Regions from separate parts of the Thermanaerosceptrum fracticalcis genome, predicted to be linked through region 2. Evidence: riboswitches for the same ligand, from Rfam matches in the RefSeq annotation. Region 2 holds a riboswitch; the other holds the start of a gene.

Region 1 (4,421 bases), 1.7 Mb from region 2:
TCATAAGGACTATTTTAAAATAATCCGGCAGATTTGCGATCATTACGATATCCTGTTCATTGCCGATGAAGTAATGACCGGTTTTGGCCGCACCGGTTCCATGTTCGCCATAGAGGAGTGGGGAGTGGTGCCTGATTTGATTTGTGTGGCCAAAGGCATGAGCGCCGGATATTCACCCCTGGGCGGTGTTATTGCTAAAGATGAGATTTACGAGGTTTTTAAAAACGGTTCGGGTTCCTTTGTCCACGGCCATACTTACGGCGGAAATCCCTTATCGGCTGCCGTAGCTGTGGCTGTAGTCAAGACCATCCTGGAAGATAATCTGGTAGAAAATTCCCGCAACGTGGGAGAGTATCTCTTAACACAACTACAGGAAAAATTACTGCCATTCTGGTATGTGGGTGATGTACGTGGTAAAGGCCTGATGCAAGGGGTAGAAATCGTTAAGAATAAAGATACTAAGGAACCTTTCCCTGCTTCCCTGAATATTGCTGAGAAACTTACCGTAACTTTGATGGATTTCGGCGTCATCGTATATCCCGGCAACGGTATGGCCGATGGAGAGAATGGCGACCAGTTCTTATTGGCACCTCCCCTGATTATGACCAGGGCGGAAGCCGATGAACTGGTGGAGCGGATGGAAGGGGGCTTCCGTGAGTTTGAAAAAAGGATCTCTCAGTATAAGTGAGGATTAGCACAGGAGGGAAGATGCAAATGGGAAACAAAGTAATTATAACGATAGCGCCAACAGGCAATGTGCCAACCAAAGAGATGAATCCCCATCTCCCCGTAACGCCCCAAGAAATTGCAGATCAAATATATGAATGCTGGAAAGAAGGAGCGTCAGTTGCCCATATTCATGCCAGGGACAAAGAAGGCAAACCAACCTCGGATGTGAATGTTTACAGGGAGATTTTAGAGCGTTTGGCGGAGAAAAAGGATTGTGACATTATTACACAGCTCTCTACAGGGGGCCGGGCAGGAAACTCTTACCTGGAAAGGGGACAAATGATTTGTCTTAAACCCGAGATGGCCAGTCTGGCTACAGGGTCATCCAATTTTCCGACCAAGGCAAATTTGAACGACCCTGAGACTATTGCTTATTTGGCGGGACAAATGCGAGCTTATGGTGTGAAACCTGAAATAGAAGTTTTTGACACAGCGATGCTGGCAAATGCCATGCAGCTTGTCAAACAGGGTGTCATCGACTGGCCCCTGCAAATTAACCTTGTTCTCGGTGTGCCTGGTTCCCAACCCGCTAGTTTCCAACAGCTTTTCTTTCTGTATCAGAATCTACCCCAAGGTGCTACGTGGACCGTATCTGCCATTGGGAAAGACCATGTGCCGTTATCGACCATGGCGCTGGCCTTAGGCGGCAATGTGCGCGTGGGCTTGGAAGATAACATTTATTACAGTAAAGGTGTTTTAGCTACCAATGTTAGTCTGGTGCGAAGAATTAAAAATATCGCTCTGGCTATGGGAAAAGAAATTGCCACACCAGAAGAGGCGCGGCAAATTTTAGGTTTAGAAATACTGCATAAGTAAAAGATTGGTTTGTCAAAACGGATCAGTTGATTACTGATTTACTGTGAAAAAAAGTCTTTTGCGTTTTGCGTCAATTTTTACTTGATTTTGTCTTTGAAATTGTATTACTATAAATCTAAAAAGAGTTATTACAATAAAATATTTAAACACTAGGGGAGCTGGATAAGGCCGGCTGAGATTAAGGACCGCTAAATTCTTTAACCCTTTTACCTGATCTGGATAATACCAGCGTAGGGAAGTGATGTCATACATATACAGATTTGTATATGGAATTACGGGCACAAATCCCCATCCTGGGATTTGTGCTTTTTATTTTTTAAATATTACCTGGAGGTGTATTTTATATGGAGTTTAAGAAAGCTTTTACCCAACTTTTGCATGAGGTAAGAGAACAAAAACCGCTGGTCCATCATATTACCAATTACGTTACTGTAAATGACTGTGCCAATGTTGTTTTGGCCCTGGGAGGTTCTCCCGTTATGGCTGATGATAAAAATGAAGTAGAAGAAATGGTGGCCATAGCTTCTGCTTTAGTGATTAATATCGGAACATTAAACAGTAGAACTATTGAATCCATGATCCTGGCAGGGAGACAGGCCAATAAGCTGGGGATCCCCGTCATTCTCGATCCCGTGGGGATAGGGGCTACACAATTGAGAACCAAAACTGCTCAAGAAATCATACAGGAAGTTAAAATATCCGTGCTCAGAGGGAATATGTCAGAAGTAAAAGTGCTCTCAGGTTTGGCCGCCAAAACAAGAGGGGTGGACTCCGGGGATGACCTCCAGGGAGGCAGGGAAATTGCCATTAATCTTGCCCAAAAATTAAACTGCACAGTAGCCGTCACGGGAGCAAAGGATATTATCTCCGATGGCATTAAAACAGCCTTTATCGAAAATGGACACCCCATGCTGGCGAAAGTCACGGGAACCGGCTGCATGGCTACATCTTTAGTGGGAACCTACTGTGGTGTTACCAAAGATTACTTTTTGGCCGCTGTGGCAGGAATCATGACAATGGGTCTGGCCGGGGAAAAAGCTTATCAAGCTCTGAGGGGTCAGGACGGTATTGGCACCTTTAAAGAGAAATTATTTGATTATATTTTTAATCTTTCTCCAGATGAGATGATGGAAGGGGCTAAATTAGATGTTCAATAAGAGCCCTTAGAAAGAGAGATTTAATTTAGGTAAAGGAAAGGTGTGGAAAAATATGACACAATTAGAAGCTGCCAAAAAAGGTATTGTGACAAAGGAAATGGAAGAGGCGGCCCAACTGGAAAAAATAACGCCGGAAGAATTACGGGAAAAAATAGCCTCAGGCGAAGCCGTTCTACCCTGTAATGTAAATCACAAAGGGATTCGCCCAATGGCTGTGGGTAAGGGCTTATCTACCAAAGTAAATGCCAATATCGGCACGTCTGATGCCTATCCAGAATTAGAAAAAGAGCTGGAAAAATTGAGTGTGGCCCTTAAGGCAGGTGCCCATTCTGTCATGGACTTAAGTACAGGGGGAGATATTAATCTCGTTCGCAAAAAAATTATTGAGGCCAGTCCTGTGATGGTAGGGACCGTTCCTCTCTATCAAGTCCTGGTAGACACCCAGAAAAAGGGTAAAGGTATGGTGGAAATGACGGCCGATGACATTTTTGCCGGCATCGAGAAGCACTGTGAGGATGGGGCTGATTTTATCACTGTTCACTGCGGCGTTACCTTGGAAGTTATCCAGGAACTAAAAGAAAAAGGTAGAGTTATGGATATCGTTTCCCGGGGCGGATCCTTTATCACAGCCTGGATGTTACATCACCAGAAACAAAATCCTTTGTTTGAGCAATTCGACCGTCTTTTGGACATTGCCAAAAAGTACGATGTAACCTTAAGTCTGGGTGATGGCTTAAGGCCAGGTTGTCTCGCCGATGCTACTGATTCCCCGCAAATTAAAGAATTAATTATTCTGGGTGGATTAGTAAAACGGGCCAGGGAAGCCGGGGTACAAGTCATGGTGGAAGGGCCTGGTCATGTTCCTTTAGATCAAATAGAAGCCAATATGAAGCTGGAAAAGACCTTGTGCCATAATGCGCCTTTTTATGTTTTAGGGCCATTAGTTACAGATGTGGCTCCGGGTTATGACCATATTACTTCCGCTATTGGTGGAGCCATAGCAGCTTCGGCAGGCGCCGATTTTCTATGTTATGTAACACCGGCGGAACATCTGGGACTGCCCACGGTGGAAGATGTGAAGGAGGGCGTCATCGCGGCCAGGATTGCGGCCCATGCTGCCGATCTTGTCAAGGGTATTAAAGGGGCCTGGGAGTGGGACTTAGAAATGGCTAAGGCCCGGAAAAAATTAGACTGGCAAAAACAGATCGAGTTGTCTATTGATCCTGAAAAAGCAGGAAAAATGCGCAAAGCTAAAAATGAAGACAGCCAGGAATGTTGTACCATGTGCGGAAAATTCTGTGCATATAAGTTGATTAGCGAATACCTGGGGACTACATTTACAGGCTGCTAAAAAATATAGCCCTCTGCCAGTTCCACAGATAATTTGGCAGGGGCTATATTTTTCATTCCGAGTAATAAGTTTTAAACCGGGCCCAGATATCTTCCAACTGGCTTAAGGCCTGGGTAGTTTTCTCCGATTCCGCTGTGCCCACGGCAATAATCAGGGCATTGATCAGGCTTAACGGTGCCACAAAGGAGTCGATAAAGGACCCCATATGGCTGTGGGCTACCAGGAGGCGTTTGCTGTACTGGGAAAGAGGAGAGGTCACGGAGTCGGTAATGGCCAGGGTGTGGGCACCTTTTTCCTGGGCATACTTGAGTCCTTCAATAGTTTGACGGCTGTACCTGGGAAAGGAAATACCGATGACCACGTCTTTT
Region 2 (4,421 bases):
TTAACACATTGGTGGTGTCTACACGGACCACATGGGCAGTAATCTCCAGATCAGGGTTAATTCGCAACAAATTGTTTTTCAGAGCTTCCACTTTATACTGGCCCACCTGGTCCAAAAAGTAGAACTGGCGGTTGAGATTACTTATCTCTACCCGGTCAAAATCCACCAGGGTAAATCGTTTAAAACCCGAGCGTACTAAATTAAAGGCACAGTTGGAACCCAGGCCGCCCGCTCCGGCAATACCCACATGATACCTCTGGATCAGGGCAAGATTGTCGGGTCCCAGGTAAGCAGTAAGGGCATGTTCAAAAATATTCATAGCTTCCTCCTACAGGTGGTGCCAGTCTTTATATAGGGGCTGGTAGCCCCGGCTTACCAGCATGTCATGCATCTCCCGGACGCTGCGCTGGTCAGCAATATCAAACTGGCCTTCCGTGGCCTCTTCCAGGTGTCCCCCCACCGAGGTACACGAGCCTGCCGACATCTTGGTGACACCTAAGGGTAAGAGGTTATCACGAAACTCTGCCCGTTCCCGGGTGGAAATGGTGATGCCCGCTCTGGGCAGGAAGAGTCGTAAAGCCAAGAGAATCTGGACCAGGTCCCTGTCGCTGACTACAGAACAGGGTGCAAAATTCCCCACGTGAGGACGCAGCCTGGGCAGGGACACGCTGATTTCCGTATCCAGGTATTTATCTTGCAGGTAAGCGGCATGCAGTCCTGTGAAAAAGGCTTCCTTGCGCCAGTCCTGAAGGCCTAAGAGGGCGCCGATATTCACCGCTCTCATGCGGGCCCGGCAGGCCCGCTCCGGGGCATCGAGACGAAAGCGATAATCCTTTTTGGGCCCGGCCAGGTGGATTGCATCATAAGTTACGGGGTCGTAAACCTCCTGGTAAAGGGTGAGCCCATCTACACCCGCTGCCACCAGTTGCCCATATTCCTCTTCCGTCAAAGGGTAAATCTCGATGGAAATGGAATCAAAATAATTTTTTAGTATACGAACACATTCCTCTATGTAAGATACGGGAGTATGCTGGCGGGACTCTCCCGTTAGGATGAGAATATGGCGTAAACCCGTCTGGGCAATGGCCCGGGCTTCTTTCTCCACTTCCTCCAGGGTAAGCTTTTTCCTGGTAATCCTGTTGGTTACCTTAAAACCACAGTAAGCACACTGGTTCACACAGTAATTGGCCAGATACAGGGGGGTATATAACAGGATTACCCTGCCGAAATGCTGTACGGTCAGCTGGTGGGCCTTTTGGGCCATTCTTTCCAAATAAGGTACGGCTTGCTCCGATAACAGGTTTAAGAAATCCCTTTCAACAAGGGCCTCTTTAGTCAGTGTTCTCTCAATATCCGCCCCGGTCACACCGGCCAGGTACGAAGCAAAGGGAAATTCCTGATACTTAAGGAGTTTGTCAGCAAAACTCATTATTCTCCACCTTACTTATGCAAAAATCCCGTTAAGGGCGAAGAAGCCACAGCATATTCCTGCACGGCTCCCGGTCCCGAAAGAAACGCCATTCTTCCGGCCTGCACAGCCAGGCTGAAGGCCCGGGCCGTTTGTACGGGATCCTGGGCCGTAGCAATGGCCGTATTCACCAGCACTGCTGCTGCTCCCATTTCCATGGCTTCCGCTGCCTGGGAGGGCCGGCCTATGCCTGCATCAACAATAATAGGCACTTTGATCTCGGCAATGAGGATGCGAAGCAATTCCCTGGTCATGAGGCCCCGGTTTGTGCCGATAGGGGCCCCCAGGGGCATGACTGCCGCCGCTCCCGCCTCTTCCAACCTTTTGGCGGCCATTAGATCAGGGCTCATATAAGGAAGCACCACAAAACCTTCCTTGGCCAGTATTTCCGTAGCCCTGATGGTCTCGTAGTTATCCGGCAGCAGGTATTTATTGTCGGAGATAACTTCAATTTTGACCCAGTGGCCACAGCCCGCTTCCCGGGCAATACGGGCTATCCTTACCGCTTCCTCGGCGTTACGGGCCCCTGAAGTATTGGGTAAAAGGATGCATTTCTTGTCTATGTAATTTAAGACATTATCCTGTTCGTTGGAAAAATTTACTCTTCGTAAGGCCATGGTGATGACCTGGCTGCCTGAGGCGGCAATCACCTTAGGGATGATTTCATGGCTGGAAAACTTGCCGGTGCCGATAAAAAGCCTGCTTTCCAATTCCTGTCCGCCAATAATCAATTTATCTTCCATAATCTCAACCTCCTCCCACAAAACGCAGTACTTCTAATTCATCATTTTCTTTTAGCACAATCTTTTCCCATTGCTCTCGCTTCACCACCTGGCCGTTCAACTCAATGACCACACTTTCCGGCTTAAGTCCTTTGTTTAAAAGATACTCTTTAATACTGAGGGAAAAAGGAATGGTTTCTAAGCTTCCATTGACACGTATCTGCATTTCTTTGCCTCCTTCTACCAACTACCAACTGCCAACTAAAAAAGCCTACCCGCAAGGGGTAAGCCCTGAAATAACCATTTCCTTCGTCTTACGCTTCCCTTCACTGGCATTATCCAACAGGTTCAAAGGGTTAAGAGTGAACACTCTTTCTCAGCCTTGCGGCACCCCTAGCATCCCAACTATTCTATTAGATTAATAATATTACTTTAATTTCTTTTTGTAAAGCTGAAACTTTTTAGTTTTTCGGCTACAGCCCGGGGATTATCAGCTAATAAAAAGCGGGACATTACAGCCACTCCTGCTACACCAAGGGGGGCTACCGCTTCTATGGTCTCTTCATCAATACCGCCGATAGCGATGATGGGGATAGATACTGCTTCTTTTAATTTCTGTAAAAAGACAAGGCCCCGGGCTTCCTGTCCCGGTTTGCACATGCTTGGGAAAATGTGGCCGGCTAAACAGTAACCGGCTCCCTCCCTTTCGGCAGTTTGCCCTTCGGCTACGGAATGAATGGATACCCCTGCAAGTTTTGCCGTTCCTAAAATCTCTCTAACTCGAGGCAACGGTAAACTGCCAAAGCTCAGGTTAACACCATGGGCATCTACTGCCAGGGCTACCTCTACACTCCTGTTGATGAAAAGTTTTTTCCCGTATTTATCGGTCAGGGCCTTAACCTGTACAGCTAAAGCATATAAATCCCGCGGCAACAGGTCTTTCTCCCGCAGCTGTACAACGTCTACGCCACCTTTGAGGGCTTCTTCGATGACCCACAATAACCTGTTCTCACCACAGAGATGCCGGTTGGTCACCAGGTGGATTTCCATGAATGCACTCACTCCTGGTTGTTAGTTGATAGTTGATAGTTGGTAGTATATACCACGACTCGATCACCGATCACCGTAATCAATTTTGTAATACACAGGAATAATCATTAACGGGTCACCGGACACTGGTCTCCGGTCACCGAAGTTACATATTACAGGCTTTCATGCTCTCTTCCCTGATCAATTCCAGGATTTCCTGTTTTAAGGCACTAAATTCGGGAGAGTTTTTCATGGTAAAGTGCCGGGGTCTGGGAAGAGGCACAGCAATAGTGGCTTTAACCCGGCCCGGTCTGGCCGTCATCACGTAAACCGTATCCCCTAAGAAAATGGCTTCTTCTACATCATGGGTGACAAAGAGAATGGTTTTCTGGGTCTCCTGCCAGGCATTTAAGAGGTTTTCCTGCATAATGGAACGGGTCTGAGCGTCCAGGGCCCCAAAGGGTTCATCCATCAAAAGTATCTCGGGATTGTTGGCCAAAGCCCTGGCAATAGCCACCCTTTGTTTCATCCCTCCCGAGAGATTCTGGGGATAAGCATTTTCAAAGCCTTTTAAACCTATTAACTCCAACTGGTGCAAGGCTGTTTTTTCCCTTTCTGCTTTGGGAATACCCTTGAGTTCCAGGCCAAATTCAATGTTCTTTTGCACTGTTAGCCAGGGAAACAAAGTATAGGACTGGAACACCATGCCCCGGTCAGCCCCCGGCGCTTTAATCTCTTTCCCATCTAACAGCGCCTGGCCGGAAGAAGTCTCCGTCAAACCGGCCACAATACGCAGGATCGTTGACTTGCCGCAGCCGGAGGGCCCCAGAATGGTCACAAATTCTCCTGCTTTCACATCAAAAGAGGTCTTTTCCAGGGCCGTAACCCTGTTTGCACCCTGACCGAAGACCTTGGAGACATTTTGAATGCTTAATTTAATGTTGGGCGTCTCACTCTTTATCATTGGTACTTGTACCTCCTTGGCTCCGCAAATAGGGGAAGAGCGCGCGGTAAAGAACTTTAAACAGGTAATCAGAGATAATTCCCAAAAGCCCAATTACCAGGATACCTACAAAAATTTTATCTGTACGTAAAAAACGGCTTGCTTGCATAATGAGATAGCCCAGGCCTTCACTGGCACCCACAATTTCAGCTACCACCAGGTAAGTCCAGGCCCAGCCGAAAGTAATCCGTAAAGTATC

What was found. Region 2 has a riboswitch for thiamine pyrophosphate ahead of thiS (sulfur carrier protein ThiS). Riboswitches for the same ligand answer to the same signal wherever they lie in the genome.
Region 1: it holds a riboswitch for thiamine pyrophosphate, as region 2 does, so the genes downstream of both, thiM (hydroxyethylthiazole kinase) here and thiS (sulfur carrier protein ThiS) in region 2, are expected to answer to the same signal.

Annotation. Positions count from the first base shown of each region.
Region 1 covers NZ_CP045798.1:1,583,343-1,587,763, reverse strand. The annotation lists gene BR63_RS08285 (aspartate aminotransferase family protein) at 1-688, shown strand, start outside; gene BR63_RS08280 (beta-keto acid cleavage family enzyme) at 715-1,545, shown strand; TPP riboswitch at 1,687-1,799, shown strand; gene thiM (hydroxyethylthiazole kinase) at 1,890-2,702, shown strand; gene thiC (phosphomethylpyrimidine synthase ThiC) at 2,755-4,053, shown strand; gene BR63_RS08265 (MurR/RpiR family transcriptional regulator) at 4,106-4,421, opposite strand, start outside.
Region 2 covers NZ_CP045798.1:3,729,016-3,733,436, reverse strand. The annotation lists gene thiF (sulfur carrier protein ThiS adenylyltransferase ThiF) at 1-319, opposite strand, end outside; gene thiH (2-iminoacetate synthase ThiH) at 329-1,429, opposite strand; gene BR63_RS18865 (thiazole synthase) at 1,441-2,211, opposite strand; gene thiS (sulfur carrier protein ThiS) at 2,216-2,416, opposite strand; TPP riboswitch at 2,495-2,595, opposite strand; gene thiE (thiamine phosphate synthase) at 2,623-3,240, opposite strand; gene BR63_RS18850 (ABC transporter ATP-binding protein) at 3,386-4,183, opposite strand; gene BR63_RS18845 (ABC transporter permease) at 4,170-4,421, opposite strand, start outside.